3 regions of the Paenibacillus sp. CAU 1782 genome follow, and region 2 is predicted to be linked to each of the others. Evidence: riboswitches for the same ligand, from Rfam matches in the RefSeq annotation. Region 2 holds a riboswitch; each other region holds the start of a gene.

Region 1 (10,783 bases), on a different contig from region 2:
AACACGACCACAATGGCATAAAGCGCGTATTGAGGATTCAACAGCCAGTTGAAAAAGATATTGCCGGCCCCGACGTTTTCGCCAATGTATTTAAACGCGTCGGTAAAAATAAATTTCCAGATGTAGCCTAGAATCAAGCCGCCAATCAAATTAGGCATAAAAAAGAGCGTTCGCGCCAAAGTGCTGCTTTTGAGCTTCGAGGTGACCAGAAGAGACAAACCCAATCCTGCCACATTGACGAGCACAAGCGCCATCAGCGTAAATTGGATCGTAATCCAGGCGGAATGCATAAAGCGATCGTCCTGAAACACCTGTGCGTAATTGCTGAATCCAACAAACTCTTTGGCATTAGCCGCAATTCCGTCCCATTTGATAAAGGAGTATGCAATGCCGATAATAAACGGAATAATAACGACCGTTGTAAAAACAAACAGCAACGGCACCGTAAATAAGGCGAACCACGCTTTGTTTTTTATTTTCTTCATGTCCTTCACTCATTTCCGGTTAGAATAAAAAGCTGCCGGCATCCCGAAATGGAGAAAGCCTAACGCCGTATTTCAGGAAGTTAGGCTTTCGTGCCGCTGCTGGGACCCTTACTTATTTGGGGGCTTTAGCCCAAGCTTCGTCCAGCTTTTGCAAATATTGCTCGCCGGTTACGCTGCCATCCAGGAAAAACTCCTGCGTAATCGGAGCCAAATCATTAACAATGATGCCTTGCGGGAAATAATTCAACGCCCATGGAATGGTGTTGCCGTTTTGCGTCGCCTCGGAGACCGCTTGAGACAACGGATCAAGATCAGGAGCTTCAATATTCGTCATGGCCGGAATAAACTTGAACTCGTTAACGATCGTGTTTTTACCGGTTTCACTGTTGAACACCCAATCGATAAATGCATGAGCCGCTTCGATTTGCGCCTCTGTCGCCTTGTTATTGACCACCCACATGGCGGGAAGATCAACCGCCAGCTTGTTGTTTCCGCCAAGCGGCAGCGGCATCATGCTGACATCCAGATCGCCGAAATCTGCCAACATCCCGTAGCTCCAGTTGCCTTGATGAACCATGGCGGACTTGCCGGTCGCGATATCGCCCATCTGGGAATCGTAGGTGACCTCTAGCGGATTAACGGAATATTCGCGAATGGCTTCCATAAACCGGGCGAATTCCTGGAAGGCCGGCGTATCCGCCATTTTGACCTCGCCATTATTGACCTGCTCCACAAAAGCTTTAGGATCCTCTTGAACGGAAAACGGAGTATTGATGATATGCCCGATCAGGAAGTAGGCTTCCTGCGATAAGCTTAAGCCGTTTTTGCCTTCGTCTTTGAACTTTTGCAGAATAGAAGTAAAGGATTCCAGGTCGGTCACCTCGTCGGGCCGCACCAGCTCCTTGTTATACACAAGGCCAAAACCTTCAACGCCAATCGGGACGCCGATGGTTTTTCCGTCAATTTCTACATTCAGTCCCGGCGCAATATTTTTGACATACTCCTCATTGCTCAAATCGGCATAATACGAAGCATATTTTTGCGCTTCCGCTCCAGGCTGCACGCTGAATATCGTTGGTCCTTCACCGGCGTTCAGCTTGGCTTGCAGCTGCGAGATGTAATTATCGCCCGCCGATCCCCACACATCCACCTCATTACCCGTTTCTTCCGTATATTTGTTAGCAAGAGCCTCTAATGGACCGGCGATTTCGACCTTGGATTGGAACAACGAGATTTTTGCCAGCTTTCCTTCGCCTTCCCCCGAACTGCCACCGTCGCCGCCGCCGCATGCGGCCAAAGTTCCCGTAATAAGCGCCGCTGTCGTCAGGACACTTGCAATGCGTTTTGCTGTCTTCATTGTAACGCCCCCTTGGTTTTATTCATGTTGATTTTATAATGAAAACTCTTACAAAGTCAATAAAAAACCTAAATATACTTTGGTGTTATACTAAAATATTTTCATATAAAACCAAACTGTTTTACTGACTTCGCCCAGCATCAACATCTATTTACCGCCTCTTCTCTTTATATATAAAGACAATAGGCATCATTTGAATCAGGATTCCGCAAAATCTTTCGTTTTTTAGATTTGTTTGGGTAAAGGGAACATATCTTTAGTAAAATATCTAGTAAAGTGGTATACTGATTTTACAAGCATAAGGCGGGGAGGCAGCAGCTATGATTGGACTGAAGGAAATTGCGGAGATGACCGGTGTTTCCGTATCCACCGTATCCAACGTTCTAAACGGACGCAAAAACGTTTCGCAGGAAACGCGGGACCGCATATTGAAGTGTTGCGCGGAGCAAGGTTATATCCACGAAGCCGCGGGCAAAAAGAAACCGATGGAGCGTTCCAGGCGGATCGTGTTTATTTTCAGCGATTTTGACCGCGACTTTTATCTGAAGATTATTGAAGGCGTCAGCACATGCCTAACGGAAAATGGTTATGACCTTGTTATTTGCACCAATAAATCCAGCGACAGCTTTCTGCGGAGCAGCTTTGCCAGAGGCACAATCAGCCTGGACGGAAGCTTGACCGACGATTTCCTGCAAGCGGTAGCCAAGCCGGAGTTTCCCGTTGTGTTAATGGATAGAATCGTCGGCAGCGGTCATGCCAACGCAAGAAGCGTCATTGTCGACAACTATCCGGCTATGTGCGAAATGGTACAGGCGCTGGTGGATAGAGGGTTTCGCAAATTCGGTTACCTGGGCGGGCTTGGCCATACGCTGGATAACCAGGAGCGTTTTGCAGGCTTTGCCGATACGCTCCACAAAAACGGCATCGTTTTTGACCAGAAAAATTATTATCATGGCAATTACCGCGAAAAAAGCGGCTATCAGGCGGGCAAGCTGATGTTTCTTGGCAATGATCTGCCGGAGGTACTGGTTTGCGCCAATGACAATATGGCGATTGGGGCGATCAAGGCATTTGAGGAGCGGGGCATCAAGGTGCCGGAGCATATTTCCGTGACGGGCTTTGATGATTCCGATACGGCGGCGCTGGCCGGCTTAACGACCATTTCCATCCCCCGTTACGAAAGCGGGTATTTGGCGGCAAAAGAGCTGCTTGAGATGATTAACGGCTCGGAGGGCTCCTCCACCATAAAAATAAGCGCAGCCGTCAAATGGAGAAAAACGGTGCGCGAAGGTTAAGTAACTGGGTTCTGGCCGATTAGCCGATACCATAATATCGTTTGGTGTTGGAAAGAAGCGCCTTCGCCGTTGCCCGTTCGGTTAGCCCCTTGATGGCGGCAATATCTCTGATGACGCCGCGCGTCATGGAAGGGACCGTCGTATGTCCGGAGTAAGGTCCCTCGAATGGCCAGGGACCGTCCGTCTCCGCCAACAACAGCTCCAGCGGGTACGATTCCACCAGCTTTCGGATTTCTTCCTCGTAGGCAACATCCGGCGTTACCGATATCATATACCCGGCGGCGGCCATAGCCGTAATACTGGATTGACTCCCTTTGAACCAATGAAAATGGGCTTTGGAAATGCCGTAGTTCCGCAACAGTAGCAGCACCTTATCAGCATCCTCATAAACGGCGTGCAGGGCCAAAGGACGGTCAAGCTCTGCCGCCAGGGAAATAAAGGACTCCAGACAATCCAAATAAGGCTTCTCATCGAAAGCTTCTCCGTTTGCTTCCGCCTCGGTTCGCTTGTAATAAGGCAAACCAACCTCTCCGATTGCAAATTTCTCGCCGGATTCATGTCTGGCTTTAATCCATGAGATCAGTTCGTCTCTCGCCGGCAAAGTTAGCGGCTCCTGCTCGGGATGCCATCCGTAAGCGGGCAATATTCGCCCAGAATAACGCTCTGCCAGACGGCGGTTTTCTTGACTGGAACGCAGTCCCATCGACACAGCAACAACAGCCTCTACGCCATCCTCAAACGATTGCTCCAGCAGCTTCTCCCTCTCGCCTTCACTGTATTGATCAACATGCAAGTGAGCGTCAATGCAGCGGTAGGGTTCAGAGGCGCTCCATTGGGGAGCGATGCGGAACCAATCCGGTGCGGCATAACCCCCACCCGGAACTGGCGCGCCTTCCGAAGCAGCATGTACCGCATCCCCTTCTAATATGTCTTTAGGGGTAGTTGTTTTCGCTATCTGCTCCCGCGACTCGTCTCGCGACTCATTGCCTTGCTTTTGGACGCTCATTATACGTTCCTCCCCTCAATGCCTTGAAGCCCGTTATAAATCCGGCCCTTCAGCTCGCTCCACCGAGTGTCGGTCCATAAATCTTCCCGGCGCGGCCGCTCAAACGGCACAACGACTTCATCTACAACTTTTCCCGGAGATGCTGACAAAACGAGAATGCGGTCCGACAATTGCAGCGCCTCCTCGATGCTGTGGGTAATCAGCAGAACCGAGCGCCGGTTGCTCTCCCAAATGGATAGCAGCCATTGCTGCATATGCAATCGGGTCAGCGCGTCCAGCGCTCCAAACGGCTCATCCAGCAGCATTAAAGGCTGCGGCGACAGAAGCGCCCGCAGAAATGACACGCGCTGCGCCATGCCGCCGGAAAGCACGTGCGGATAGGCATTGGCATATTCCCCGAGGCCAACCGCCTCCAGCCATTTTTGCACAGTAGCTTTGTTGGATGTTTTGTCGACTTGTCCGGCAATGCTCAAAGCCAGCTCGATATTGCCTGCAACCGTCCTCCATGGCAGCAGCGAAGCTTGTTGCGGCATATACGCGATATGTCCGGTTTTGCCGGTAGTATCCGCGCCTCCTACCACGACACGTCCAGCAGATGGAGCCTGCAATCCTCCGATCAGACTAAACAAAGTTGATTTTCCGCTCCCGGAAGGACCAATCAGTGATACAAATTCTCCCTCCCCAACGGTTAGGGACACATCCCGCAATACTTCCTTGGCGGAGCCGCCTTCCCCAAAGGATTTGCTTACGCCTTGCACTTCAAGCATGATCGCTCCCCCCTTCCGCTTGCGGCCGCCATTTCACGACAAGACGCTCGCACCATACAATCAAGCCAAACAGCAGCAGGCTGACCACAACAATGAGCAGCGCCGCGGCAAAGCTCCGTTCAGGCATAAACCCTCTCGACGACAGCACCATAAAGCCGCCTAAACCATTTTTGGGGGCCAGCAGCTCGGCAAACACGGCGCTTACAACGCTGTAGGAGACCGCGATTTTTAAGCCGGAAAACAAATGAACCAATGAGCCCGGCAACTCAAGTCGCCAGAACAAGGTCCACTTTCCCGCACCGATCATCGTCAGATAATGCCGCAGCGCAGCGTCGGCATGAGACAAACCGCTCAACATCGCCACTACAACGGGAAAAAAACATACCATCATTACAAGAAGCACCTTTGGCAGCAAACCGTAACCAAATAGCATCGTCATGATTGGGCCCAAAATAACGATCGGCACATTTTGCGACAGGACAAATAACGGATATAGACCGCGTCTTACGCCGGGCAGCAGATGCAGCAAAGCGGCGAGCACAAAACCCGCCGCCGCGCCGCCGCCAAAGCCGATTAAAGTCAGTTGCAGCGTGTAACCCGCATGCATCATCAGCCGGGGCCAGATGGCGATTGCCTCCTGCACCACCGCGATCGGAGCCGGAATGCGCCAGCCCTGGACCCAACCCAGACTGACGGCGCTTTGCCAAAAGAGCAAAAGCGCCGAAAGGACTGCAACTGGGGGCCAAATGGCGCTCCAGCGGCTAGTTTTGTTATTGCCCATCGGGGTATTTCTCCAGCAGACGATCCATTGAAGCCCCGTTTTGCGGATTGTAGTAAATTTTAATTTGCGAAATGACAGAGGCACAACCCATATCCGTCATAGCGGTGTTCATGTCCTGAACAACCGCCAGAAGCTGGGACAATTCGCCCTCCATCGTTGTTTCAAGCGGGGCAACCCGATAGGCTACACCGGAAGCTTTAATAATATCGATTGCTGCATCAACAAAGGGCAGCACGCTGGCTCCCCCTGGCGTGCTGGGCAAAATCTGAATGCTGACTAATGCGTTTGCCATTGGATTCATCTCCTTGGATTTTCACTTTATTCCCCTGCTTATTTAGATGGAAGGAATTCATTCGTAAAGGCTGCTTCAGCTTCCAGCTTGCCTTCCAGCAGTCCGTTTTCAAACATCCAATCGGCATAATTCTGCCAGACGCTCAGCTTCTGCTCGCCCCAACGCGGCGCATCGTCCTGGTAACGGCTGCTCAGCCACTCCTGGCTGGCTTTCACAAGCTCGGGATTCAAATCCGGCTCTGCCTTGATAAGCAAGTCCGCCGCTTCGGCAGGATGTTCAATCGCATATTGGTAGCCTTGCGCAGCCGCTTCGGTAAAGGATTTAACCAGCTCCGGAGAGCCGCTTATCATCTCTTCGGTCGTCACCAGCACCGGCGTATAATAATCCAGCTTTTCGCTGTAATCGGTCAAATATACCATGTTCAGCTGCTCGCCGCGAAGCTCGGCCTCGACGCCCGTCCAGGCATAATAGATCCAGGCAAAATCAATATCGCGCTCCACCGCCGAGAAGAAGTCGCTATCCCCGATGCTCATAATGTCCACTTTGCCAACGTCTGCGTCTTCAGTGCGCATCAACGCATCAATGACAGCTTCCTCCACGGGAGCGCCCCAGCCGCCGTAACGTTTGCCTTCAAATTGTTTGGGGGAATCGATGCCTTTCGCTTTTGGCGATGCAAAACCGGATGTATTGTGCTGAATGACCGCGGCAAGGGATACCAGAGGTACGCCGGCGATTCTCGCCATGGTCACCGACTCCTGATAACTGACGCCAAACGCCGCAGCGCCTGAAGCTACCATTGCGTCCGCTCCGTCCGCGCCTGGCTGCAGAATTTCGACATCCAATCCGTGTTCCTTGAAATATCCCAAATCCCGGGCCACAAAAAGCCCGGTATGGTTCGTATTCGGCGACCAGTCCAGCACAACCTGTACCTTCTGCAAAACCTCCTCTTTCGTTCCCGCTTCATTGCCCTCTGTTCCGACATTGTTTCCAGCTTTGCCTCCACAACCAGCCACCGTCAGCGCAATCGCCGTTACGGCCAATAGCCCAAGCGACCACCGTCCGCGCCTTCCTTTTCCTTGTCTCAACATGTCGATCTCTCCCTCTCTCTATCACGATTGTTTTAGACCGACCATCCTATCTTCATACCTCTGGAAAATGCAAAAAAACGTCCTTCATACGAAGGACGCTAACATTCGCTGCCTCTTTTTCAAAATCGCCCACATTTCCGGCATACGCCAAAAAAACGCAACGTTAATTTGAAAAATGTAGCTTCCTTCCTCCGCCGGCATTATCCGGTTCAGGTATACGGGTCGGAATGATGCGTCATTCCCTCTCAGCCAGCCAATCCAGCTCCCCGGTGCAATATAGGCTTGATCAATCATTCATCATTATAGCAAATACACGGAGGAATGCCAGTTTAATTTTGACAAAACAGAAGTTCGCCTCCAAATAGGACCGCACCAAGGGCTCACCCCCTTAATACTATGGTACCAATGAAAAGCGAAAGGAAGATCATTTATGATTACCATCAGCTTGTGCATGATCGTACGCAATGAAGAAGAAAGCCTCGGCAGATGCTTGTCATCCGTAGCAGACGCCGTCGATGAAATCATCATTACCGATACCGGTTCCACCGATAAAACAAAAGAAATTGCCCGGTCCTTTGGCGCCGTTATCCATGATTTTGAATGGATTGACGACTTTGCCGCAGCCCGCAATTTCTGTTTTGGGCAAGCGACCAAAGCCTTTATATTGTGGCTGGATGCCGATGATGTGATAGAACCCGATGATTTGCGGAAGCTTAAAGCATTGAAGGCGGTTAATCCTTTTCCCTACGACAGTGTGACCATGAACTACCATTTAACCTTTGACCATAAGGGCAACCCCATCTTCAGCCTGCGGCGAAACCGGCTGGTGCGGAGAAGCCGCAACTACCAATGGATCGGACCGGTGCATGAATACCTTGCAGTATCCGGCCATATCCATCACAGCGACGTTGCCGTGACCCACCGCAAGGAACGGGAGCATACCGACCGCAATTTGCGCATCTATCTCAAACGGCAGGAAAGCGGCGAACAATTCTCCCCCCGCGATCAATATTATTTTGCCAACGAGCTGCGCGACAACGGCAGGTTCTCTGAAGCGGTGGAATGGTACGAAACGTTTCTGAGCTCCGGCAAGGGATGGGTGGAGGATGAAATTAACGCCTGCTTGAAACAAGGAGATTGCTACGGTCGTCTATCTCTGCAAGACAAACAACTGGCTTCGCTGCTCCGAACGTTGCACTACGATACTCCGCGGCCTGAATTTTGCTGTCAGCTAGGCGCCGTGTTTATCGACAAAAAGCAATACCAGCAAGCGATCTATTGGTTCCAGCAAGCCATCTCGGTGAATCGCCCGGCCCAGCATATGGGATTTTCCGACCGCGCGACCTCGACCTGGCTGCCCCATCTTCAATTAACCGTTTGTTACGATCGTCTGGGGGAAAGAAAAAAAGCCTTGCATCATCATGAAAAGGCAAAGGACTTCAATCCGGGGCATCCAAGCATACAATATAATGAAAAGTACTATTACGGGAAGTAAGGAATCGTTCAAATGTGGTACAATGGTGTCGCATGTTTATATTTCGACATCATGATAGGAGGCCTGTATGAAAAGACCATGGCGATACTTTTGCCTGGCTCTGCTTATGCTGCAGCTTGCGGGTTGTTCAGCGGCAGGCGGTGACGCGAGCGAAGGCGCGGAAGCCGGGAATCGCCTCCCCGTCGCGTCTGCGGAGGCATCGCCAACACTGCCGGAGCAAACAACAGACGCGCCCGCAACGCCAGCGACCGATGAATCAGCGGCAGCATCGGCGGTACCAACTGAATCGGCTGCTCCTATTGCGGCAGAACCGGCAGGCGAACAAACAAATGCAGCGCCGCTTTATGCCATGACGGAGACATACCGGTTTGCGCCTCTTCAGAAAGACACGCCATCCCAAGTTGTGCTGCTCACCTTCGATGACGGTCCAAAGGATGAAGCCGTGTTAACCAAACTGCTTGATGTGCTCGACAGCCACGGGGCAAAAGCGATATTTTTTGTGAACGGCTATAGAGTTAAACAAAATCCGGAGCTGCTGAAGCTGATCCATGAACGGGGACAAGCAATTGGCAACCATTCGTATGACCATATTAATTTGAAAAAAGAAAATCTTGAAACCGTCCAGAAGCAAATCGGCGAGGTTCAAACCATGGTGGAGGATTTGATCGGCGTTAAGCCGCTGTTTTTCAGACCGCCATACGGCTCAGGCAGCGATGAGGTCCGGGAAACGGCAAAAAACCATGGCATGCTGTACATGACATGGTCTAACGGCTCCTTGGACTGGGACAGCTCCGCTAAAAACAAACCCGAGGTTGTTGTCGCTAACGTGCTCGACCAGCTCCATCCCGGCGCCAATATTTTGATGCACGAGCTTTCCTGGACGGCGGATGCCCTGGACACTCTTTTGACGGAACTGGAGGATCGGGATTATGGCTTTATCGATCCTGCGGATATTGAAACAGCCGCCAAATAGTGCCGCTACTGAGTAAATTTGTTGCCGTACCAGAACAGGAAGACAACAAGAGCAACAAACAATACGAAAAGCAGATTAAAATACCATTTGTAAAGTTTGTTGATGCTCGACGGAAACTTTTTGCGGCGAGGCGGCAGCTTGACCTGCTCCGCCCCGTCCGTCCGGTCGTCTTGCAAGGACGGCGGCATCGGCCGGCGCCCCTTTGCGGAGCGGCTATGTCTTTCTTTCCTGCTCATGGCTCCCTCCTGAAGCGAATAATGAGTCCCATTACAAAGTCGATGGCGAAATGAGCGATGATAGGCGCCCAGATCGACCCGCTTTGAATATAAATCCAGCCTAATCCATAGCTAATGGAAAAAACAAGGCCGGTAGGTATCCAGTGTCTCAAATAGCGGACATGAATTGCGGCAAAAATGATGCTTGTCCAATAAGGGCCGAACGCATGCTGTACGGCGCCGCGGAACAACAGCTCTTCGCAGATCGCCACAACGAGTGAAATCAGGGCGATGTGCCAGACGGGCCGAAGGCGGAATATGCGTTCATTGACGCCTCCGTCATCGGAGACTTCATCCGGCACCCAGCGGGAAATAAGCAAATCTACGGCGACAACGGCGGCCGCTAATCCCAGTCCCCACCAGACAATGTTCAGCGCGGAAGGGATCGACAGCAAATGAATTATATTTTGACGCTGAAATAATATCCACACGATACCGATAATAAGAGTAAGTCCCTGTGTCGCGTATAAGTTAATAAGTAGCATACGGTCATCAATTTCGTCAACATTGACCTTCCGAACCCGTATTTTGCGCAAATCGAACTTTTTCATTGTTTCCCGCCTGTCTGGAATTTTTGTCTTTATACCTATTTACATACATACGAAGGAGAATAACATGGAAAAACGATTGACTACCACAGCAATGATGTTTAGCGTTGGATTTGTGTGCATGCTGGTGTTTGCAGTAGGTGCGTTCTTCTACGGCGTGCAAATCGGCATGGACAAGGGTGAAGCCAAGTATAATCCTGAAAGCGGGAATGCTGAAAACTCGGCAACCTCAGGTTTGCCTTATCAGCAGCAAGACCTTGTGTCCTTCTATCATACTGTATTTTCGCCTTATCGTGAATTTCAAAGCCAGTGGCTTGACGCGATGACCAAGCTGTCGCAGGGTCAAAACATAGATGCGGCCTCCACCTTCTCCAGTCTGGCTAAACTTGCGGATCAAAAAGCGGCCGATGCCAGCGCCTTC
Region 2 (10,783 bases):
TATTGGCGATGCAACGGCAGGCGATTTGCATGCCTTATGCCCTTCGCCGATCAATCCCTGCGTCATGAAGCTGTACGGCAGTCATATCCGGACCGCTCTGGAGCAGAGTCTGCTTCCGGAATTTTACGATATGCCGCTGAAGGGTTACGGTTTTCGTGGGAAGGTGTTGGGCATGCTTGCCGTTGACGGCATGGAAATTGATTATGACCCCGCGAAACCGCCGATGGAAAAGCTGACAAAGGTTCTGATTGGCGGCCAGCCAATGGAAGATAGCAGGCAATACACGGTGGGAAGCCTCGACATGTTCAGCTTTCGGATAGGGTACGAAAGTTTAGCTGAGGGAGAGGACTATCAATTTTTCCTTCCTGAATTTATTCGGGACGTGCTGGAACGGGAGCTATGCGATAAATCCGCGTTGCAGTTGTGCAAAAAGAAACGTTGGAACCGGATGTAGCCTGCTGCTCCAAACGACATCTTTCCGATGATAATAATGGGGTGTAAATAGGTCGGAATGACGTATTATGTCGAATAAAAGCATGAAAATGGTTGCGAAATGACGCATTTTGACGTAAATTAACATTATGAGCGGCTTTTTCCGATACTTTTATATACAAGGCCACAGACGGAGAGGACCGAAAAAATGCGATTGCTACCTGTTTCGCAATGCAAACCAGGCATGAGGCTGGCCAAAAAAATATTTTCCGAAGAAGGCATCGTTCTTCTTGCTGAGCATATGGAGCTGTCTACCCGTCTGATTACAAGGCTGGAGCAATGCGGCGTCCAATATGTTTATATTGAAGATTCCAGGACTGACGATATAAATCCTCCTACCCTCATTACGGAGGAAACCTTCCGTATGGCGATTAAGGAGATTCGCACTAATTTCCGTAATTTAATGGAGCGCCCCAAAGCGAAAAAAGGCGTTTCGTATCCCTATATCGCGGCTCCGTTCAAACAAATGATGAACCATATTATCGATGATTTGTCCAATCACCAGGATGCCATGATCATGCTGATGAATATGGGCACAGTGGATCATTATTTATTCCAGCACTCGCTAAACGTTTGTGTCTATACGACATTGCTGGGCATGTCAAACGGATATACCCGCGATGAAGTCGTGACGCTTGGCATGGGCGCGCTGCTGCATGATATCGGCAAAACTCAAATATCGACCAACGTTTTGAAAAAGCCGGGTTCGCTTTCCGTTGACGAATTCGAGCTGATGAAACGTCATGCCCAATTGGGATTTGAACTGCTCAAGGATGAGCCCAATATGCCGCTGCTTGTGGCCCATTGTGCTTTCCAGCATCATGAGCGGCTTGACGGCAGCGGTTATCCCCGCGGCATTGCCGGCAAAGAAATTCATGATTACGCTAAATGGATTGGTCTTGTAGACTCGTATGACGCTATGACGACCAATCGCGTTTACCGCGCGCCGATGCTGCCGCATCAGGCGATGGAGAGGCTTTACGCTGGATCGGGCACCTTGTACGAGCAGCATATGCTTCAGCAATTCAGGGATAAAGTCGCGATTTATCCCATCGGCATTTCGGTAACGCTGCATACATGCGAACGCGGGGTTGTTGTGGACTACAACAATAGTTATCCGCATCGTCCCATTGTGCGTGTCTTGTATAACGAAGCTGGCGAGGAACTGGCCGTGCCTTACGAAATCGATCTATCGAAGCAGTTGACTGTTATGATCGTTGGCGTTAATGACGACGTGACCGACACCCAGCTTGTTTCCGGAATATGACGAGGAGCATCTGAACGGGGCCGAAAGGCCTCTTTTTGCTGTCAAAAAGGCATGGCAGGCAGCTTCTATTTCAACATTATCATTTGCTTACTCCAGTATCGAGGATTACAATGAAGAAACAAAGAATAGTAATAATAACATGAACCTCTAAAAGATAGGATGATTAAGACAGGTGCTGAACAGAATAGAAGTACAACCCGAAACCTTGTCCCCGAACCGGGCATACCGGGAGCTTTCCCCCATCAACGACCCTTGGGACCCCATTGGTTCCCTTGTCAAATACGGCGAGCACCGCTTAACAAGCGTTGAAATGACGGTATCCAACTTGTGCAATATGCGTTGCGAGCATTGCGCGGTTGGCGATACGCTGGTTATGCTGGAGCCGTCCAAGCTGCCGCTTGACCTGATGTTGTCCCGGCTGGAAGAGGTCGAGCATTTGGAGACCATCAGCATTACGGGAGGAGAACCTACTTTTTCGGATCGAACCGTCGATGAATATATGGTTCCCCTTCTGAAGTGGGCTCGAAAGAGAGGAATTCGCTCGCAGATCAATTCCAACGTAACGCTTCCCTACAACCGCTACGAGAAGCTTGCTCCTTACCTGGACGTTATGCATATTTCCTTCAATTACAGAAATGCGGACGATTTTCACAGCATCGGTTTTGCCAAAGCGGGACATGCCGTTTCCCGGGATACGGCTGCGCGGATGTACGAAAGAATGATCGACAACGCAAGAAGGCTTGTTGGGGAAGGCGTTTTGGTCTCCGCAGAGTCGATGATCAATTACCGTACCCATGAGCAAATAGATGAAATTCATCGCTTGATCGTCGAGATGGGCTGTCAGCGCCACGAGGTCCATCCCATGTATCCAAGCTCGTTTGCCCGAGATTTGCCCATGATTACCAAGGAGCAGATGCGCGCGGCTATTGAAAAGCTGCTGAATGTGCGCGACCAGTCGGTGTGGATGCTGTTTGGCACGCTTCCTTTTTATCATTGCAGCGACAGCAAGGAGGAGCGAGATCTGCTGAAGCGGCTGGCTGCCGAACCTAAAGTGTCGGTACGGAATGATCCTGACGGGCGCAATCGGTTAAATGTCAATTTATTTACGGGCGATGTGTTTGTTACCGATTTTGCGGATGTGCCGTCCTTTGGCAATATAAACGACTCCGATCTGGATGAATTGTTCGCCCGCTGGCTCCGTCACCCGTTGGCGCAAGGCGTCAACTGTCATTGCCCCGCCGCTTCCTGCTGCGGACCAAACCTGCTCGTCAAGGAAATGTATTATAGCGATGTGGACTTTCACAAGCGCAGCGCAAAAATTTGAATGTCGTGCGTGTTCAAAAAGAGCGCTTTTCAGTACCGAGAGGATGGGATGAAGCCAGAAAGTGAGTAGCGGAGCTTAGTGTAAGCTATGTGAGCAACTCCAATGTTTCCAGAGGAAACATCCTTCGTAAGCGTGCGCTTATTTCGGCTGAATTTGAAAAACCTTTAATAGGAGGCGGGATGGATGTCGGTACGGGCAATTGTGCTGACCGCAGTTGGGCTTTTGCTGATTTATTTGATGTTTACGGTCGGCGCTCCTTTTTTGCTTGCGCTGATTGTGGCCATTTTTCTGGAGCCGCTAAACGGCTTTTTTATGCGCCGCTTCCGGTTAAACCGCTTGATGGCCGCAACGTTGTCCAGCACCTTGTTTACCGTGGCGCTGCTTGGAATGATTGTGCTGCTTGGCATCAAAATCATTGCCGAGCTGATCGCGTTTCTGGAGAGGGTGCCCAACTACTTTGGCGATGCCAACAACTTCGTGAATCAGCTGCTGATCGATGCCCGGGGTTTGTATCAAACCTTGCCGCCTGACGCCGTGGAAACGCTGGAAGGCTACCTGCTGGATCTGACCAAAAATATTACCTCCATGGTTGGCAAGCTTTCCTCAACGCTGGTTGGTTTTGCATCTACGCTTCCGGGGATGTTTATCTTTTTTATCGTTTTCCTGGTTGCCGTGTATATGTTCAGCTTCAGCTTAAACACAATGAAAAACTCCGTTTTATCGTTGTTCGATGAGTCCTCCCGCTCCCAGGTGGATCAGGTATTGGGCAATTTGCGCAAATCGATATTCGGCTTTCTGCGCTCCCAGATCATTTTGAGCGGATTGACTTACGTTCTGTCGCTTGTTGGCCTGCTTATTCTGGATATCAAATTCCCGATGGCGATCGCATTGTTGATTATCATCGTGGATATTTTGCCTATACTGGGAACCGGCTCCGTGCTGGTGCCTTGGGCATCTTATTTGTTGCTTACCGGGGATACGTTTACGGGAATAGGCTTGATTGTGCTGTTCCTTGTCATCACGGTGTTCAGACGAATTGTCGAGCCAAAGGTATTGGGCGATTCCATCGGAATTGGCGCTTTGCCGGCATTAATCAGCCTATACGTCGGCTTCAAGCTGGTTGGCGTTATCGGGGTGTTTATTGGCCCGGTCGTCGTCATTATTTACATTGCTGCCAAGCAGGCGGGATTGTTCCAGCACAAAATCAAGCTTTAGTAAAGGTTGACAGAAGTTTGGAAATGAAGGTATAGTCTAACAAGGAAATCCACTAGGGGCGCCGCAAGGCTGAGATAAAGCGAATTGCTTTGGTCCCTTTGAACCTGATCTGGGTCATGCCAGCGTAGGAAAGTGGGACAATCGAACGCGCCGCAGGCGTTGTTCGTCCATAAGGCTGTTGCGATTAAGGCGAAGGTCTGTTTTGTTTTTGCGGATGGGGATTCTATATCCCGGCAAAAGCATGGCTGCACCGTTTTGCGTCCAAGCTGCTTTCAGCCCTACTTTCTCATATGTTGCATAGACCTCCAGGTGGAATTCCAATATTCCATTGCGGAGGTTTTTTGTTATGTCCATTCTTTCAAACCCGTTGCCAGGCAGTACAAAAGTGTATGTAAAAGGCTCCGACCCCAGCATATCGGTGCCGATGAGGGAAATTGCCCTGACGGCCACCCAAGGACGGAACGGGGAGGAAATTCCCAACGAGCCGGTGCGCGTTTACGACTCCAGCGGCCCATATACCGACCCCGGTTATGTCGCGGATGTGAGGTCGGGATTGCCCCCGCTGAGAACTCCTTGGATAGCGCAGCGCAGAGACGCCGAAGCGTACGAAGGACGGGAGGTAAAGCCGGAGGACAATGGATTTTCATCGCCAGAGCGTGTCAAGGAAAAAGGGGCTGAGGTATTTCCTTCCCAAGGCCGCAAGCCGCTTAAAGCGCTAAGCGGCGGAAATGTATCGCAGCTTTATTACGCTCGTCGCGGAATCATCACGGCCGAGATGGAGTATATTGCGATCCGCGAGGGCATGAATCCCGAGTATGTGCGATCCGAGGTTGCTGCGGGACGTGCCGTCATTCCGGCCAATATTAACCATCCGGAATGCGAGCCGATGATCATTGGGCGGAATTTTCATGTAAAAATCAATGCCAATATCGGCAATTCCGCCGTCGCCAGCTCCATCGAGGAAGAGGTTGAAAAAATGACCTGGGCAACACGCTGGGGCGCCGATACGATTATGGACTTGTCCACCGGCAAAAACATCCATACAACCCGGGAATGGATTGTCCGCAATTCGCCCGTTCCGGTCGGCACCGTGCCCATTTATCAGGCGCTGGAGAAGGTTAACGGCAAAGCGGAGGATCTGAGCTGGGACGTTTTCCGCGATACGCTGATCGAGCAGGCGGAGCAAGGCGTCGATTATTTTACGATCCATGCAGGGGTGCTGCTTCGGCATATCCCCCTTACGGCAAAAAGGGTAACGGGCATTGTGTCGAGAGGCGGCTCCATCATGGCGGCCTGGTGCCTTGCCCATCACAAGGAAAATTTTCTGTACACGCATTTCGAGGAGATTTGCCTCATCATGAAGCAATACGATGTCACCTTCTCCCTGGGAGACGGCCTGAGGCCGGGTTCAATCGCCGATGCCAACGACGAAGCGCAATTCGCGGAGCTGGATGCGCTGGGCGAGTTGACCAAAATCGCTTGGCATCATGACGTGCAGGTGATGATCGAAGGTCCCGGACACGTTCCCATGCATCTCATCAAAGAAAATATGGACCGTCAGCTGGCGGTATGCGACGAAGCGCCTTTTTACACATTGGGGCCGCTGACGACGGATATTGCGCCGGGTTACGACCACATTACATCCGCTATCGGGGCGGCGATGATCGGCTGGTTCGGCACGGCTATGCTTTGTTACGTAACGCCCAAGGAGCATCTGGGCTTGCCGAACAAAGAAGATGTCAAGGAAGGGGTCATTACGTACAAAATCGCGGCGCATGCGGCGGATCTCGCCAAAGGGCATCCACGGGCAAAAATCCGCGATGACGCGTTGTCCAAAGCCCGGTTTGAGTTTCGCTGGCGCGATCAGTTCCATCTGTCGCTGGACCCGGAGAGGGCGATGGCTTATCACGACGAAACGCTGCCGTCGGAAGCGGCAAAGTCGGCCCACTTCTGCTCCATGTGCGGCCCCAAGTTTTGCAGCATGCGAATAACGCAGGACATTCGAGACTATGCGGCGCAAAACGGGCTGGACACGCAAGAGGCGATCGAATCCGGCTTGAAGCAAAAAGCGGAGGACTTTAAGGCGGCGGGGAGCTCCATCTATGCGTGACGCAACCTCCGGTGTGCGTGAAGCAAACTCAAGCCAATTGGAATGGCCGGATCGCTATTCGCGCCAGGTTGCTTTTGCGCCTATCGGGACAAGGGGACAGCGCCGGCTGGGATCTTCGACGGTGTTGATCGTCGGCTGCGGGGCGTTAGGCGCAAGTCTCGCCCAGCATATGGTTCGAGCCGGTGTCGGGCGGGTTGTGATTGCGGACCGCGATTACATTGAACCCAGCAATCTGCAGCGTCAGGTGCTGTTTGACGAATCCGACGCGCGGGCGGCTTTGCCCAAGGCTGCGGCCGCAGCCGATAAATTAAAGCGGATCAACAGCGACATTCAAATCGAGGCCCATGTGACGCATGTGGGGATAGATAATGTCTGGGCATTGGCGGAAGGCGCCGATCTTGTGCTGGACGGCACGGATAACGCAGGAACAAGGCTGTTGCTAAGCGATGTATGCTTCCAATCAGGCATTCCTTTTGCTTACGGCGGAGTCGTTGGATCTACGGGGATGAGCGCGCTGCTCCTGCCTGGCACAACCGCCTGTCTCCGCTGCCTTATTGGCGGTGAAGAGGCGGCGGGAGAGACGGAGAGCTGCGATACGGCAGGGGTGCTGTCGCCCGCTGTTGAATTTGTCGCTTCGCTTCAAGCAGCCGAAGCGCTTAAATGGCTTTCCGGCAATGGGTCGCAGGCGAGAAAAACCTGGCTGTCCGCTGATTTGTGGAGCTTCCGCCTAAGGGAAGCCGATTTGCCGGGTCCTTCGGCGGGATGCCTGCATTGCGCTCCTGGGCGAACCTGGCAGCAACCGGAGGGATGGGATGGACGGAGCGACTTTCGCGTTGCGGGACATGTGCCGCCCGTTGTGTTGTGCGGCAGAAATTCGGTTCAGGTGACGCTGGGGGCATCTCCCTCCATAGAGCAGGCCGAAGCCGCGCTGGAAGCAAACCTCTCCATGGAGCATGTCCAAACTGCAGGGGATGCAGTCATTCCCTTGGAGCAGGGGCAGACTTCAAGGGCTGAAGGTGGCGGCTGCAAGCTGATTCGCAACCGCTATTTGCTGAAAGCGGAATGGCGGAATGGCGAAACCCTGGTTTATTTTCCGGATGGCAGGGTTTTGGTTCAAGGCACAACGGATATCGACCGGGCGCTGGAGCTGTGCAAGATGCTGTACAGCCAAGAGAGCCTTGCCCAAAAGAGCCATAAGCACTAGAAACTCAAAAGATTTTTGCTCAATAGCTCCGTACCCTATAAATCCGTTCCTAATAGGAACGATAGAATCTTGCGTTAGTAGTGGGCTGAAAGGAGGACGGGTCATGTTTGCAAAAGAAATTTGGCGGGATTTCCGCCTATATGTCATCACGGCGGCGGATTGTCATCCTGGCAGAGAGCTCATTCAGGTGATGGAGCAGACTCTGATCGGAGGCGCTGATATTCTGCAGCTTCGCAATAAGACGGGGACCAAAAGAGAGGTAATGGAGCAGGCAAAGGCGCTGCGGGAGCTGACAAGCAAATACGGCGTTCCATTTATCGTGAACGATCATCCAGATATTGCATTGGAGGCGAAAGCCGACGGCGTTCATCTGGGGCAGGAGGACATGCCCATCTCGGAAGCAAGGGAGCGTCTCGGCCGGGACAAAATCATTGGCATTTCAACGCACTGCGTGGAGCAAGCGCTGGCGGCGGAGGCGGCGGGAGCGGATTATATCGGCGCTGGCCCGGTATTTCCAACACGGACAAAGCCGGATCGCGAAGCGGTTACGACGGAATATATCCGGCAGGCTGCCGGAGCGGTGTCCGTTCCGGTCGTGGCGATCGGGGGCATTACGCCTGATAATGCCATAGCGGTGCTGGCGGCGGGAGCGAAACGGCTATGCGCGGTTTCGGCCATCGTCGGCAGCGAAGATCCGGCGGAGGTGTGCCTGGCATTGAGAAAATCCATCGCTGCGGCCGGAGGGTGGAATCAGATCCGCATTACGCTGAACGGAATGGAGCATCACACGTCTGCGTCCCGACTGGACGAACTGGTCCATTTCCTTGGGCAGGGGGCAAAAAGGCTTGTGGCGGAATTGGACGGAACTGTGGTTCCGCGCAATCAATGGGCAAGAACCACCTTGATCCAAGGGGCAAAGCTTGAGCTGATTCATTTTGTGGGAGGAGGATAACGATGGCGGAGAACATAAGAAACCAGTTAAGGAATCCGGTTAAGGATCAACTGCCCGATCAGCCAGGCAGCTGCTTGCCCCATCCGTTGAGTCAACCTCCATCCGAGGAATGGCGGGACTCCTTGTTGCTGGGCGGGCAGCAGCTGCAATCACGTTTTTTACTGGGAACGGGCCGGTTCCCCAGTCCCTGGGTGCTGCAGGAGGCGCTGAAGGCGTCGGGGGCGGAGGTTATTACGTTTGCGGTTCGAAGGGTCAACCTTGACAGCGTGGAGGACGATTCCGTGCTTCAGCATGTAACGGGGCGCAGCTTAACCTATTTGCCCAATACGTCCGGGTCCAGAACGGCGGAAGAAGCCGTGCGTATTGCAAGGCTTGCCCGCGCGTCGGGGCTGGGCAACTGGATCAAGGTTGAAATCAGCGGGAATCCAAGGACGCTTCTGCCAGATCCTTTCGAGACGCTAAAAGCGACCGAGTTGCTGGCGAAGGAAGGGTTTGTTGTGCTCAGTTATACTTCCGACGATCCGATTCTATGCAAGCGGCTGGAGGAAGCCGGAGCAGCCGCTGTTATGCCCGGCGGTTCGCCGATCGGGACTGGCCTGGGATTGCTCAATCCTTACAACCTGGGCCTGATTGTGGAAGAAGCCAACGTTCCCGTTATTGTCGACGCAGGCATCGGCTCGCCAAGGGATGCGGCAGAGGCGATGGAATTGGGAGCGGCGGCTGTTTTGGCGAATACGCCCGTTGCGAAAGCGACTGATCCCGTCACAATGGCCAAGGCGTTCCGCCTTGCGATTGAAGCGGGGCGTTTGGCGAGAATGGCGGGACGGATACCGAAAAAAAGATATGCTTCAGCAAGCAGCATGGAAAGCGGGTTGCTCTTTGATGCAAACTACCCGCCAAACAGCTTGGAGATGATCGCTCCAAGTGAAAATTCGCCCAGCATATATGCGCCAAACGTCAAGATGCAAGGCATGCAAACGATAAATACCTTAGCGGTAAATTCGGAGGGAACGGGACAGTGAGCGCTCTATCCAGTGACACAATTGTACTCGGCGGCGGCATCATCGGATTATCCTGTGCTTTTGAAGCGGCTCGCCGGGGTCGTCGGGTGACGCTGCTGGAAAGCGGCAATCTTGGCGGTCAGGCATCCGGAGCCGCGGCGGGCATGCTGGCCCCCTTTTCCGAAAATACGGAACAGCCCGACCCGTTTTTCCAGCTGAGTTTGGAGAGCTTGCGGCGTTATCCAGATTGGATTCAGGCTGTCGAAGAGGTGTCCGGCATTAAAGCAGAGCTCATGCACACCGGGAGCCTGTCGGTCATCCAGCATGAGGCGGATTTGCTTCCTGCTCAGGGGCGAGCGGCTTGGCAGAACAAATGGGGAGCGGGAGCGGAGTTGATTCAAGGGAATGCTTTGCGCAATCTGGAGCCGAATTTGTCTCGAGATGTGCAGGGGGCAATCCATATTCCATCGGAGAGTCATGTTTATGCGCCAAAGCTTGTGGAGGGACTTATCACCGCCTGCAGGAAGCTTGGCGACAAGCTGATCGAACATGCCGGAGGGCTGGCAAAGCTGGATCTTCTTCAAGGCGGCGGGGTTACTCTCCGAATGGCGAATCTAGATGAAGACATACATGGTCAATCGTTGCTCGTCTGCTCCGGAGCATGGACAGGCGAGCTGGAGCGATGGCTTGGAATTCGTATTCCCGTCCATCCCATTCGAGGCCAGATTTGTTCGTTCCGGGGCAGCGTGGAGGAGGTTCGGCATATGGTGTTTTCCAGCCAAGCCTATTGGGTTGGCAAACAAAACGGAGAGATCGTCTGCGGAGCCTCGGAGGATGTCGGCGGATTTACGACCGATGTGACGGAGAAGGGGATTTCCCGCCTGACCTCCGCAACGAGCAGCTTTTATCCCTTTTTGAATAACCGGGTCTTGGCGCGGCGTTGGGCCGGCTTGCGGCCTGCGACCAGGGATGGCTATCCTCTTTTGGGCAAAGTGAAGGGAAATAGCGGCGTAATTATGGCGGCTGGCCATTATCGGAACGGCATCTTGCTGAGCCCCGTAACGGCAAAGCTGGTGGTTGACGAATTGGAGGGGCGGGATAACGGCGATATTCTCCATCCATTTTGCCCCAATCGTTTCACGGCAATGCCTCCAGAGAGGCGTGTACATTAAAGGGTAGTAAGGGCAAGGGTCCAAACCGGGAAGCGGGAACGTCATA
Region 3 (10,783 bases), on a different contig from region 2:
TGGTGTTGTTGGTGTTGTTGGTGTTGTTGGTGTTGTTGGTGTTGTTGGTGTTGTTGGTGTTGTTGGTGTTGTTGGTGTTGTTGGTGTTGTTGGTGTTGTTGGTGTTGTTGGTGCAGCAGCTGCGGGAAATTAGGGCGTGTTTGCGTACACGCCCTAGCGGATTAATAAAGAATGTAGGTTTTTAGTACAACTCCCTATTTGCCGGACATCCATAACCGCTACAAGCCTTTTTTTGGGAAAACGGCTGTGGCTGTGTAATGGACATTTATGACCATTACAAGCCTTTTTTCGGGAATATGGCTGTGTAATGGACATTTGTGACCGTTAGAGCCCACTTTTTCCGAATTTGAGCCGCTTTTGGACGTCTAAAGGACATCAATGACCGTTACAATGAAAAAATGGGCAAATTAGCGCTCTAATGGTCATGGATGACCGTAACACTTTTAATGTCTCATAATGTGTCATCCCAAACTAGTAAACTGCTGCTGATTGCACTAGACTTCACTAACTTAGACTAGAAATCACCCAGCTTTACCGGCGCAAATCAGACTTCACTAGCTCATATTAGACTCCACCAGCTTTACCGGCGCAAATCAGACTTCACTAGCTCATATTAGACTCCACCAGCTTTACCGGCGCACATCAGGCTTCACTAGCACATACTAGACTTCACCCAGCTTTACCGGCGCAAATCAGACTTCACTAGCTCATATTAGACTCCACCAGCTTTACCGGCGCAAATCAGACTTCACTAGCTCATATTAGACTCCACCAGCTTTACCGGCGCACATCAGGCTTCACTAGCACATACTAGACCTCACCCAGCTTTACCGGCGCAAATCAGACTTCACTAGCTCATATTAGACTCCACCAGCTTTACCGGCGCACATCAGGCTTCACTAGCACATACTAGACCTCACCCAGCTTTACCGGCGCACATCAGGCTTCACTAGCTCATATTAGACTCCACCAGAATTTTCCACAATTCACAAGCCCACATCAGACTTTGTTAGCTTACACCAGCCTTTACACTCGCCTTTACACCAGCCTTTACACTCGCCTTTGCACTAACCTCCACCAGACTCTGCCATCCTCTGCCTGACCTAATCCCAGTCGCAATCTCCCAAACGCCGATAGATCGGGCCTCCTGCCGGAATGTCTGCGGCTGCTACCTCCGCCCATGCGCTGCCTGTTTCCCACAGCTTGACGGAGAATACCGGCAGTCCATGGCCCAGCAAACGCCAGCATATATAGGCAGCCAGATTTTCGGCCGTAGTGCGGAAACCAAGCTTTGCGATTTTGGAGCCTGAGGACTGCAGCGATTCCAGGACGGGTTCATTGCCCGCTGCCAAAAACGCATGGTCCAGCTGAGACAAAATATGTTCCTTCACGATCGTTTTCAAATGGCTGAAGTCCATGACGAAACCTTCATCGGAAGCCCCTTCCGCTGTAATAACGGGAGCTTTCAGCACAACCTCAAGCTTATACGTATGTCCATGAACATTCGCGCATTTCCCGGAATGCCCAATTAGCTGATGCGCAGAGTCAAACGTGAAAATTTTACAAACGGATACTTCATTCATCATGTCGTTCACCTGTGTTTTTTTCTTAATTATACACCTCTTGCCCTCCCAAAACATACGAAAAGACTGTAAATTCACCAGTTCGAAAAAAGTGAGCGCTTTCTTTTATAGGATTATCCTATAAACTAATAGTTTCGTATTGAAAACATTAAGGCCATGTACTATCATTTAAAGAAGCTATTATCATATCCAAGAAGAGGAAAAATGTCTATGAAACTGACTATCAGCCGTAAGCTCCTGGCAGGATTTCTTGCTGTGCTTCTCATTTTGACCGCGACTGTCGCCATCAGCTACTCGCAAACCTCCCTTGTTGACCGAACATACCGCGACCTCATTGAAGACAAGGCAAGCAAGTTGATTCTCATTCAAAAGCTGAATGTGATCGTCAAGCAGCAGCAAGTAGGCCTTAGAGGCTACCTCATTAACGGTGACAACGCAGCGCTCCAACACTTCACAGATGCCCACACAGAATATAAGTCACAATCCCTAAGCCTCGAGGCTATGGTTACCGAACCCGAAACGTTAGGGCTGCTTCAGGAGTTGAATGAGCTGGAAGCAGAATATGTCTACCTCTCCAACCGCATTATCAAGCTCAAAATTCAAGGCAAGGAAGCCGAATACACCGAGCTCTTGAACACCCAGGGACAAGACATCATGAACCGGTTTGACGAAAAGGCTTCACAGTTCACGTCATTCCAGCAAGAGCTGCTGGACAACGGACAGCTTGAGGCTTCTCAAAAAGCCGAAACGATCCAAAACTTGATTTTGGCACTTGGAATCGGCGCATTGCTATTGGGATTGTTTGTGTCCTGGTTTATTGGCCGCCTCATATCCAGACCCGTCAAGACGCTTGCCCAGGCAGCCGAACGCATTGCCGCGGGCGATTTGACCACAACCATTGCGGTTATCAAAAACCGGGATGAAATCGGCGGATTAGCCACCGCGTTTAATACGATGGCCGGCAATCTCCGATCGCTGATTCAGCATGTCGGACAAAATGCCGAGCAAGTTGCTGCGTCTGCCGAGCAGCTTAACGCGACCAGCGATCAGGCAACTTTGGCCAGCGAACAAATCGCGGCCACCATGCAGGAGGTTTCCTCCGATGCAAGCAATGGATTCCATCATGTCGCTGACGCATCCAAAACCGTAAATGATATGTCTCACGGCATTCGCCAAATAGCGGAGGGCTCCCAAAGCATGTCATCAAAAGCATCCGAGGCCTTCCAACGGGCTGAAGAAGGAAGCAAAGCAATCGAAATCGCAGTGGATCGCATGAATGAAGTTGGCAGCACGGTTCAGGAATTGGGGGCCATGATCGACCGCCTCGACAGCCGTTCCAACGAGATTGGCGCAATTAGCGGGGCCATCACCTCCATTGCATCGCAAACGAATATTCTCTCGCTTAATGCCGGCATCGAGGCGGCGCGCGCAGGCGAATTGGGACGAGGCTTTGCCGTCGTCGCCGGTGAAGTGCGCAAGCTGGCGGAGCAGTCCTCCGAATCTGCGCATCAAATATCGGAGCTGATCGGGCAAATCCAGGTGGAAACCAAGCAAGCGGTTCAGACCATGCGCAATGCCGCCCAGGTCGTTCATTCCGGTATCGGCGCAGTAGATACGGCGGGACGTTCCTTCCAGCACATCCAAGGCTCTGTTCATGAAGTGAACGACCAAATCCAGGATGTATCCGCGTCCGTTCGTTTAATGGCTGCAGGAGCGGATGGCGTGGTGAACTCCATGAGCGTGATTACCAACGTCTCGGAATCGACTTTGGCAGGCGCCCAGCAGGTTTCATCCGCGACGGAGGAGCAGCTTGCCTCCATGGAGGAGGTTGCAGCCTCCGCCAAATCGCTTTCCTATCTGGCAGAGCAGCTGCAGGAGCAAATTGACCGCTTTAAAGTCTGATCATTGAATACTATATAAGTTCAACTAATGATTGTTGGCAGGAGTCCGCCGTTTCTTAAGTCGAACTTTTATAGTGAAAGAATCTTAAACTATTTGCAAAAGAACCGTCAAAACCACTCAAAAGTGGATTTGACGGTTCTTTTTTTGCTTCAACATTCCGTGCAAAGCGGGGCTGCTTTTGGAGAAAATTGCTTTTGGGACAACCCTTTACTTGTAAAAAGTTGTTGGCAAGACGCTCAAGCATGTGCCTGCTCAGGAGTAACATTAGTCACTGTACACTAATTCCGGCTGATTTATAGTGGAATTAATTCCTCATCAAGAGAAGATCGTGCCAATCCTCCAAAAACAGTAGTTGAATCACAGTCGGGAGTGATGTGTTTATGAAATGGACCATTCGAAAGAAAATAGTTGCCGGCTTTATTTCCGTGATCCTTATTTTATCCCTGGCTATAGGCATCAGCTATATCCAGCTTACGCTGGTTGATCGTACTTATAGCGATTTGGTGAACAAAAAGGCGGCTTTGTTTATTCAGGTACAAAAGTTAAACGTAGCCGTTATGCAGGAGCAAGCAAGCCTTCAAGGATTTTTGCTAAGCGGCGACGAAGCCGCGTTAACCAGCTTTGAAGACGCCCATTCCCGTTATGTAGAGATTGGCCGGGAAATCGGGAGCCTGTCGCTTGACGCTGAAACCAGACAATGGCGGGAGGAGCTTAATTATTACCAGGAGGAATATTACCTTGTCGCCAAAAGAGCCATATCTCTGAAAAAGCAAAATCAGGACGAAGCAGTCTCCGAACTCGTTAATGAAAAAGGAAATGCCCTGATTAGCGGCTTTCAAAAAACGGCGGAGCAATTTTCGGAGTTTCAGCAGCAGGAGCTTGATGCTCACACCCACGGAGCCAATAACAAGGTTGCCGGCGTCAAAAATTTGATCCTGCTGTCCAGCGTCTCTTCGATTATTGTCGGAAGCATTATCGCCACTTGGATTGGCAACCGATTGGCGAAGCCAATCCTTGCCGTTGCCCGGGCTGCCGGACAAGTATCGGGAGGCGATCTCACCGTTCAAGATGTTGCGGTCCGCAATCGGGACGAGGTAGGGGGATTGGCTGCGGCATTTAATACGATGGCGCATAATCTGCGCAAGCTGATCCGGCATACCGCAACAAGCGCGGAGCAGGTATCGGCTTCCGCTCAAGAGCTGTCCGCTTCCAGCGAGCAAGCTACGCTGGGGACAGAGCAGGTCGCAAGCACGATGCAGAACATGGCGCTGGCGGCCGAGCAGCAGAACCGCAAGGTAGAGGAAATTTCATCTTCTATGCACGATATGTATGTTGGCGTCTTGCAGATGGCGGACCATGCGCAAGGCGCATCGGACACCGCCCTGGATGCTTATAGCCGGGCCGTCGCCGGGAATGAAATCATTGATTCCGCAGCCGTTCAAATGGATAACATCAACAACACAGTGACTGGCCTTGCTTCTCTTATGGACCGTCTGAACGATCGTTCCGCGGAAATCGGCAGCATTCTGGCCGTTATTACGGATATTGCGGCGCAAACGAATCTATTGGCACTAAATGCCGCAATCGAAGCCGCGCATGCGGGCGAGCACGGAGCAGGCTTTGCCGTTGTAGCAGGAGAAGTTCGCAAGCTGGCGGAGCAATCCTCCCGTTCAGCCGACGAAATCACTACCCTGATCGCCGACATCCAGCGTGAAATCAGCAACGCCGCTGCTTCTACGGATACCGCCTCCCGGGAAGCGGCCTCCGGCATTCAGGCCGTACAATCCGCAGGAAGCTCCTTTACGCAAATTCAGAACTCCGTATTTGCGGTTAACGAGCAGATTCAGGAATTGTCCGGGTCGGCTCGGCTGATGGCGGGCGGAGCAAAAGCCATCGTCAGCTCCATGGATTACATTACTCAAATCGCGGAAAACACCGTCTCGGGAGCTCAGGAGGTAACGGCTTCGGCCGAGGAGCAGCTGGCATCGATCGAGGAGGTTTATGCCTCGGCCCGCTCTCTATCCGCGCTGGCCGAACAGCTGCAAGAGGAAATCCAGCATTTTAAGGTGTAGCTTGCAGCGGCAATCGCCAGTCCACTTGAGGCAAGCCATTGTCCTCCAAAAAGCGGTTGGCGCGCGAAAACGGCCTGCTTCCAAAAAAACCTCTGTCTGCGGAATAAGGGCTTGGATGGGGCGATTTTATCAAATAATGACCGGCATTTGTAATCAATTCAGCTTTCTTCTGGGCATGACTGCCCCACAGGATAAACACGACCGGTTCTGTTTTGCGGTTTAAGGCTCCGATGACCTTGTCTGTAAATGCCTCCCAGCCCTTGTCCCGATGAGAGTTGGCAACGCCTGATCTCACCGTCAGCACCGTATTCAGCAGCAGCACGCCTTGCTTGGCCCATTCCGAAAGATGGCCATGGGAAGGAATCGGGCAGCCGATATCATCATGCAATTCCTTAAATATGTTTTGCAGCGACGGCGGAGGGGTTACGCCCGGCTTGACGGAAAAGCTCAGGCCATGCGCCTGTCCTGCTCCATGGTAGGGGTCTTGTCCCAAAATAACGACGCGAGTATCCGCAAACGCAGTTTCGTGCAATGCATTAAAAATGTCGTACATATCGGGAAAGACACGGCGACTCTTGTATTCTTCGATAAGAAATTCTCTCAGAGATAAGTAATAGTCCCTCTGAAATTCATCTTCGAGATGCTCGGCCCAATCATTGCGGAGTATTGCCATATGTCATCGTTCACCTCTGCCTTAGTTGGAAATGAAAGTTGATTCATGCCTATCTACTATTCTTCCATTATATCAAGCTTGCCTGCGATATGCAGGTTTTACCAGAGTCATCAGCTCCTGTAGCGACAAACGAAATAAGGCGGCATACATGTATGCCGCCCCACCCTTTTTTACTGCCTTATTTGCTGATAGCCGTTGATTGGCTGTTTTGTTTTTACTAGGCTTTCTTGGCTACCGGAATGTAGATATCCATAACAGGCAGGTCTGTGCGGTCTGCCCAGCAGCGCTCGTCATAATATTCAAACTCAGCTCCTGCGGAGTGTTCATAGCCGGAGTGCGGGAACCATTCGCTGTATATGGAAGTCCATGTGCTCTGAATGGCGCTTGTAAACTGATCGCGAGAAACCGCTGGCGTCGTAAACACAGCGTACGTCTGCTCCGGATAATGGCGGCGAACCGCGCCTTCCGGCACTTCGGCTTCTTCTTGCGCTTCAACGCCAATCAAGTAACTAAACTGGCCTGACTCCATGTCGAACTCGTCGCAAACACCGTACTCCGCTGTCGATAACGCCAGACCATACAGGCTTTCGCCCTTTTTCTCAGCCATATACTTCTGCCAAAATTCCGGGATGTCTCTATTATTTTGTCCGTCTGTGTTGCATGTGCGAATGGAATAACCGATCAAGTCAAAAGCAGGTTTGGTCACAATTTCGAATTTCATTGCAATTCCTCCTAAATAGGGCTTGGAAATCCGCTGCATGACATTAACTTTGGGATATTCGGGCGGCTGCAGTCCTTTTCTCCGAAATTCTCCCGGCGTCATGCCGTACAGCCTGCGAAAAGAACGAATGAAGGTTTCCGGTGTGCCAAAGCCATGATCCAATGCGATGTTCAGCAGCTTTTCATCGGAGTAAGCAACTTGACAGGCGGCGCGAACCAGCCTTCTTTTGCGGACGTATTCCATAACCGGCTCTCCCACCATGGTTTGGAAAACCCTATGGAAATGGAAATCCGAAAATCCCGCCAGCTGCGCCAAAGTTGTCAGCTTCAGCTCCTCATCGAGCCGCTCCTCAATGGCATCAACGACATCCTGAATGATTGTTTCATAGATCGACACGGCCAACCTCCTTCTTTCTTTAGTTTATCGCAGTCCCTATTCATGCTCTTGATGATTTTTGCTAACTCTTGCTCAGATTCTGCTTTGCGCGAAAAGCCGTAATTTTACCAATCAGCTCGTAAGGAATGGGCTTGTCCAGCGGGAACTGGATCGCTCCCTTCGACGTTTTGTAAATGGCCAATTCATCCTGGAATTCATGGATTCCGCCTGGCGCCGGATAAAAACCGATATGCTTCTTGAACGCCGCAAAATGGACCAGATTCCCCTTCAGCACAAACGTTGGCATGCCGTAGCTGATTTTGACGGAAGCATCCGGCACAATCCCGGCAATTAAATGATAAATGGAGGCAAGCTTCTCCTGTACCTCAACCGGAAAAGCTGCAATGTATTCATCAATAGCTTGAACTCCTACGATGTTGCTCATTCTGAAATCCCTCCCTTTCACCTTATTTTACCCGATGCGGCCCCGTACTTCCTACCCTGCTCATCCCGTAGCATCGACCTTGAATATATGCTATATTGGAAATCAATGGAGGAGGCAGATTACGTGCAAAAAGCATTTGTTCTCTACTTTATGTCCGAGAAAAAAACCAATTTGAATGAGCTTAATCAACTATTGGCCGAAGGCTGGAAGGTGTCCAGTCAAAGTCCGATGAGCAGCAGCGATCTTCATACTGTTTTTTCATTGGTCATTCTTGAAAAGTAAATTGAATAGCTGAATTCACTAGGGGAGTCCTATTGGACTGAGACGGCGCAACAGAGCGCCGGACCCTTGGAACCTGATCTGGGTTATGCCAGCGGAGGGAAGTGGGACGAAACGTTATTTGAATTGCGCGCTTATGCTGCTGCATATTGAATATACATGTATGCCCGTTCCCGATTTGGAACGGGCTTTTTGCCGTTTTCCGCTCCAGCTCCGCCAGCTGCCTCTCCATTTACAAATGACACAAGGAGGAAAAATGATGCCTTATCTCATGAAGGTACGGGAACAAAAACCGCTTGTCCATAATATTACGAACGTTGTGGTAACCAACTTCACCGCCAATGGGCTTCTGGCGCTTGGCGCATCGCCGGTAATGGCTTATGCGCGGGAAGAGGTTGCGGAGATGGCTTCTCTCGCAAGCGCCGTTGTCCTGAACATCGGTACGCTGGATGACCGTGTCGTAGAGTCCTCCCTGCTGGCGGGCAAAGCAGCCAATGCGGCGGGAACGCCGGTTGTGCTGGACCCCGTTGGCGCAGGAGCAACGGCATATCGCACGGAGACATCGCGGAGAATTGCCAGAGAAATCAAGCTTGCCGCTTTGCGAGGCAACGCCGCCGAGATTGCCAATGTTATCGGTGAAAGCCGGGAAATCAAAGGCGTCGACGCCCTTGGAGGCGATAGCGATAACGTTCGGCTGGCGCGGCGTGCCGCAAAGCATCTTGGATGCATCGTGGCCATTACCGGCAAGAACGATGCCGTTAGCGACGGGCGCTCCACCTACGTTGTCAGCAACGGACATCCAATATTAACCCAAATGACAGGCGCAGGTTGTTTGCTTAGCTCTATAGCAGGCGCTTTTCTGGCTGTAAGCGACGACGGCTCAGCCCTTGAAGCGGCGGCTGAAGCACTGGCCTTCTATGGAGTCGCTGCGGAGGAAGCTGCCGCCTCAATGGACAATCCGCTTCCCGGCAGCTTCCAGGCGGCTTTTCTGGATCAGCTTGCTTCCCTGTCGCCGGCGCGGTTCAGAGAGCTTGCCCGGATAGAAAAGGCGGACAGCGTATAATGGCGCCTATCGCAAAAGCATTAACCATAGCCGGCTCCGATAGCGGCGGCGGAGCAGGCATTCAAGCCGACCTCAAAACCTTTCAGGAACTCGGCGTATACGGCATGTCCGCCTTAACCGCCGTTACGGCGCAAAACACGCTTGGCGTCCACGGCGTGTACCCGGTGGATACGGCAGTCGTAACTGCCCAGCTTCATGCCATCGGGAGCGATCTGCCGCCGGATGCCGTAAAAACAGGCATGCTGTTCAGCCATGACCGGATTGAAGCCGTTGCAGAAGCCATTTCTTATTGCGGATGGGGAAAAATCGTCGTCGACCCCGTCATGATCGCTAAAGGCGGGGCGTTGCTTCTGCAAAGCCAGTCTTTGTCGTCGCTGAAGGCTTCCCTGCTTCCGCTTGCGGAGGCCGTTACTCCCAATATTCCCGAGGCTGAGCTACTCGCAAATATGCCAATCGCAACAATGGAGGACCGCAAAGAGGCATCCCGCCGCATCGCTGCAACCGGCGTCCGCCATGTCATCCTGAAAGGCGGTCACTCCTCTGATGCCGGTCCGGTTATTGACTTGTTATATGACGGAGTCGACTTTTATGAATTGGAAGGAGCCCGCATCCAGACGCGCCATACGCATGGAACCGGATGTACTTTCTCCGCGGCTTTGACGGCAGGCCTTGCTCAAGGCCACGACATGTTGGCCTCGGCGCTTCGAGCCAAGGCTTTTATTCAAGCCGCCATAGAGGATGGTCTGCATTTGGGAGCCGGGCACGGTCCCACCAATCATTTTGCCTACAAAAACCGCATCTCTTCTATATTGAATCCATAGCAAGCATATCCTCCATTCATCGCTTCCCGATCCAAAAATCTAATGATTTGAATAAAAAAACGGGATGAAGAAAACAGTATAGGAGGCACAAAAACCAATACGCCTAGGAGGAATTCACATGTATAATCAGCAACAACAGCTTGCCCAAGCCGAGCAATTAATTCAGCAATTGGTCAATCAGACGCAACAAGCTTCGGCTCAATATCAGCAACTGCTGACTCAAGAGCAGCAAAACGCTCAAATGCTGGAGCAGCTTGCACAGCGCGAGCAACATGCCGCTCAAGTGATCCAGACAGCTCTGCAAGGACATCAAACGGTTGTTCAGCAGCTTCACCAAATTTCCAACCTGTGCAATCAAATTTCTCATCAAAGCACGCTGGGCATAGCTTCTCAAGCCTATAGCAACCAGAACAATCAATCCGGCACCCAATACAGACCATCCTATCAGTAAAACCCGGGATGTCCGGCTGCATCAATCGCCCAAGCAGTGACCGAATGCGCCTTTACTTCAGCTTGCAGAAGTAAGGGCCGCACATGGACTCGTGAGTGTGTACATAGGTCCAGGTGAAATTTCGGTCAAACAGGTAAATGTCCTGCTCGGACTCAAAATCCGCTGCAGCTGCTTGAGCCGCATTTTCATAAAGGAAGACAGACGACAGGTCCTGGTACATGCCGTACATTTCATCTTTAGCGACGGCATCGAAGGCTCGCCTGGCTTTGTCTTCCTTTAAACATTTTTTCTCTTCGTAGCTGAACATATGCCACTTGTACTGATCGTAATGAATGGCATCTTTCACCTCATCGCTTAACTTGCGGGCAAAGGTCTGATCCCACTTGCGGACAATGTCA

What was found. Region 2 has a riboswitch for thiamine pyrophosphate ahead of thiC (phosphomethylpyrimidine synthase ThiC). Riboswitches for the same ligand answer to the same signal wherever they lie in the genome.
Region 1: linked by a shared signal. The riboswitch ahead of ACX93W_RS02370 (ABC transporter substrate-binding protein) and the one ahead of thiC (phosphomethylpyrimidine synthase ThiC) in region 2 are both predicted to bind thiamine pyrophosphate.
Region 3: linked by a shared signal. The riboswitch ahead of thiM (hydroxyethylthiazole kinase) and the one ahead of thiC (phosphomethylpyrimidine synthase ThiC) in region 2 are both predicted to bind thiamine pyrophosphate.

What each region holds. Positions count from the first base shown of each region.
Region 1 is NZ_JBTOLL010000001.1:458,564-469,346, reverse strand. Features, by position in the region: gene ACX93W_RS02405 (carbohydrate ABC transporter permease) at 1-485, opposite strand, end outside; gene ACX93W_RS02400 (sugar ABC transporter substrate-binding protein) at 598-1,842, opposite strand; gene ACX93W_RS02395 (LacI family DNA-binding transcriptional regulator) at 2,163-3,137, shown strand; gene ACX93W_RS02390 (TatD family hydrolase) at 3,157-4,143, opposite strand; gene ACX93W_RS02385 (ABC transporter ATP-binding protein) at 4,143-4,910, opposite strand; gene ACX93W_RS02380 (ABC transporter permease) at 4,903-5,691, opposite strand; gene ACX93W_RS02375 (thiamine-binding protein) at 5,681-5,983, opposite strand; gene ACX93W_RS02370 (ABC transporter substrate-binding protein) at 6,022-7,071, opposite strand; TPP riboswitch at 7,241-7,350, opposite strand; gene ACX93W_RS02365 (glycosyltransferase) at 7,502-8,566, shown strand; gene ACX93W_RS02360 (polysaccharide deacetylase family protein) at 8,634-9,539, shown strand; gene ACX93W_RS02355 (hypothetical protein) at 9,545-9,775, opposite strand; gene ACX93W_RS02350 (CPBP family intramembrane glutamic endopeptidase) at 9,772-10,365, opposite strand; gene ACX93W_RS02345 (hypothetical protein) at 10,430-10,783, shown strand, end outside.
Region 2 is NZ_JBTOLL010000002.1:351,110-361,892, reverse strand. Features, by position in the region: gene ACX93W_RS10620 (bifunctional metallophosphatase/5'-nucleotidase) at 1-454, shown strand, start outside; gene ACX93W_RS10615 (HD-GYP domain-containing protein) at 641-1,759, shown strand; gene yfkAB (radical SAM/CxCxxxxC motif protein YfkAB) at 1,935-3,083, shown strand; gene ytvI (sporulation integral membrane protein YtvI) at 3,267-4,298, shown strand; TPP riboswitch at 4,343-4,446, shown strand; gene thiC (phosphomethylpyrimidine synthase ThiC) at 4,645-6,408, shown strand; gene ACX93W_RS10595 (ThiF family adenylyltransferase) at 6,401-7,612, shown strand; gene thiE (thiamine phosphate synthase) at 7,716-8,564, shown strand; partial or broken gene ACX93W_RS10585 (thiazole synthase) at 8,651-9,424, shown strand; gene thiO (glycine oxidase ThiO) at 9,583-10,737, shown strand.
Region 3 is NZ_JBTOLL010000030.1:11-10,793, forward strand. Features, by position in the region: gene ACX93W_RS26910 (6-pyruvoyl trahydropterin synthase family protein) at 1,104-1,586, opposite strand; gene ACX93W_RS26915 (methyl-accepting chemotaxis protein) at 1,794-3,485, shown strand; gene ACX93W_RS26920 (methyl-accepting chemotaxis protein) at 3,866-5,557, shown strand; gene ACX93W_RS26925 (uracil-DNA glycosylase) at 5,547-6,230, opposite strand; gene ACX93W_RS26930 (AraC family transcriptional regulator) at 6,448-7,347, opposite strand; gene ACX93W_RS26935 (iron chaperone) at 7,409-7,771, opposite strand; gene ACX93W_RS26940 (hypothetical protein) at 7,895-8,053, shown strand; TPP riboswitch at 8,064-8,170, shown strand; gene thiM (hydroxyethylthiazole kinase) at 8,307-9,113, shown strand; gene thiD (bifunctional hydroxymethylpyrimidine kinase/phosphomethylpyrimidine kinase) at 9,113-9,934, shown strand; gene ACX93W_RS26955 (hypothetical protein) at 10,053-10,385, shown strand; gene ACX93W_RS26960 (DUF4275 family protein) at 10,438-10,783, opposite strand, start outside.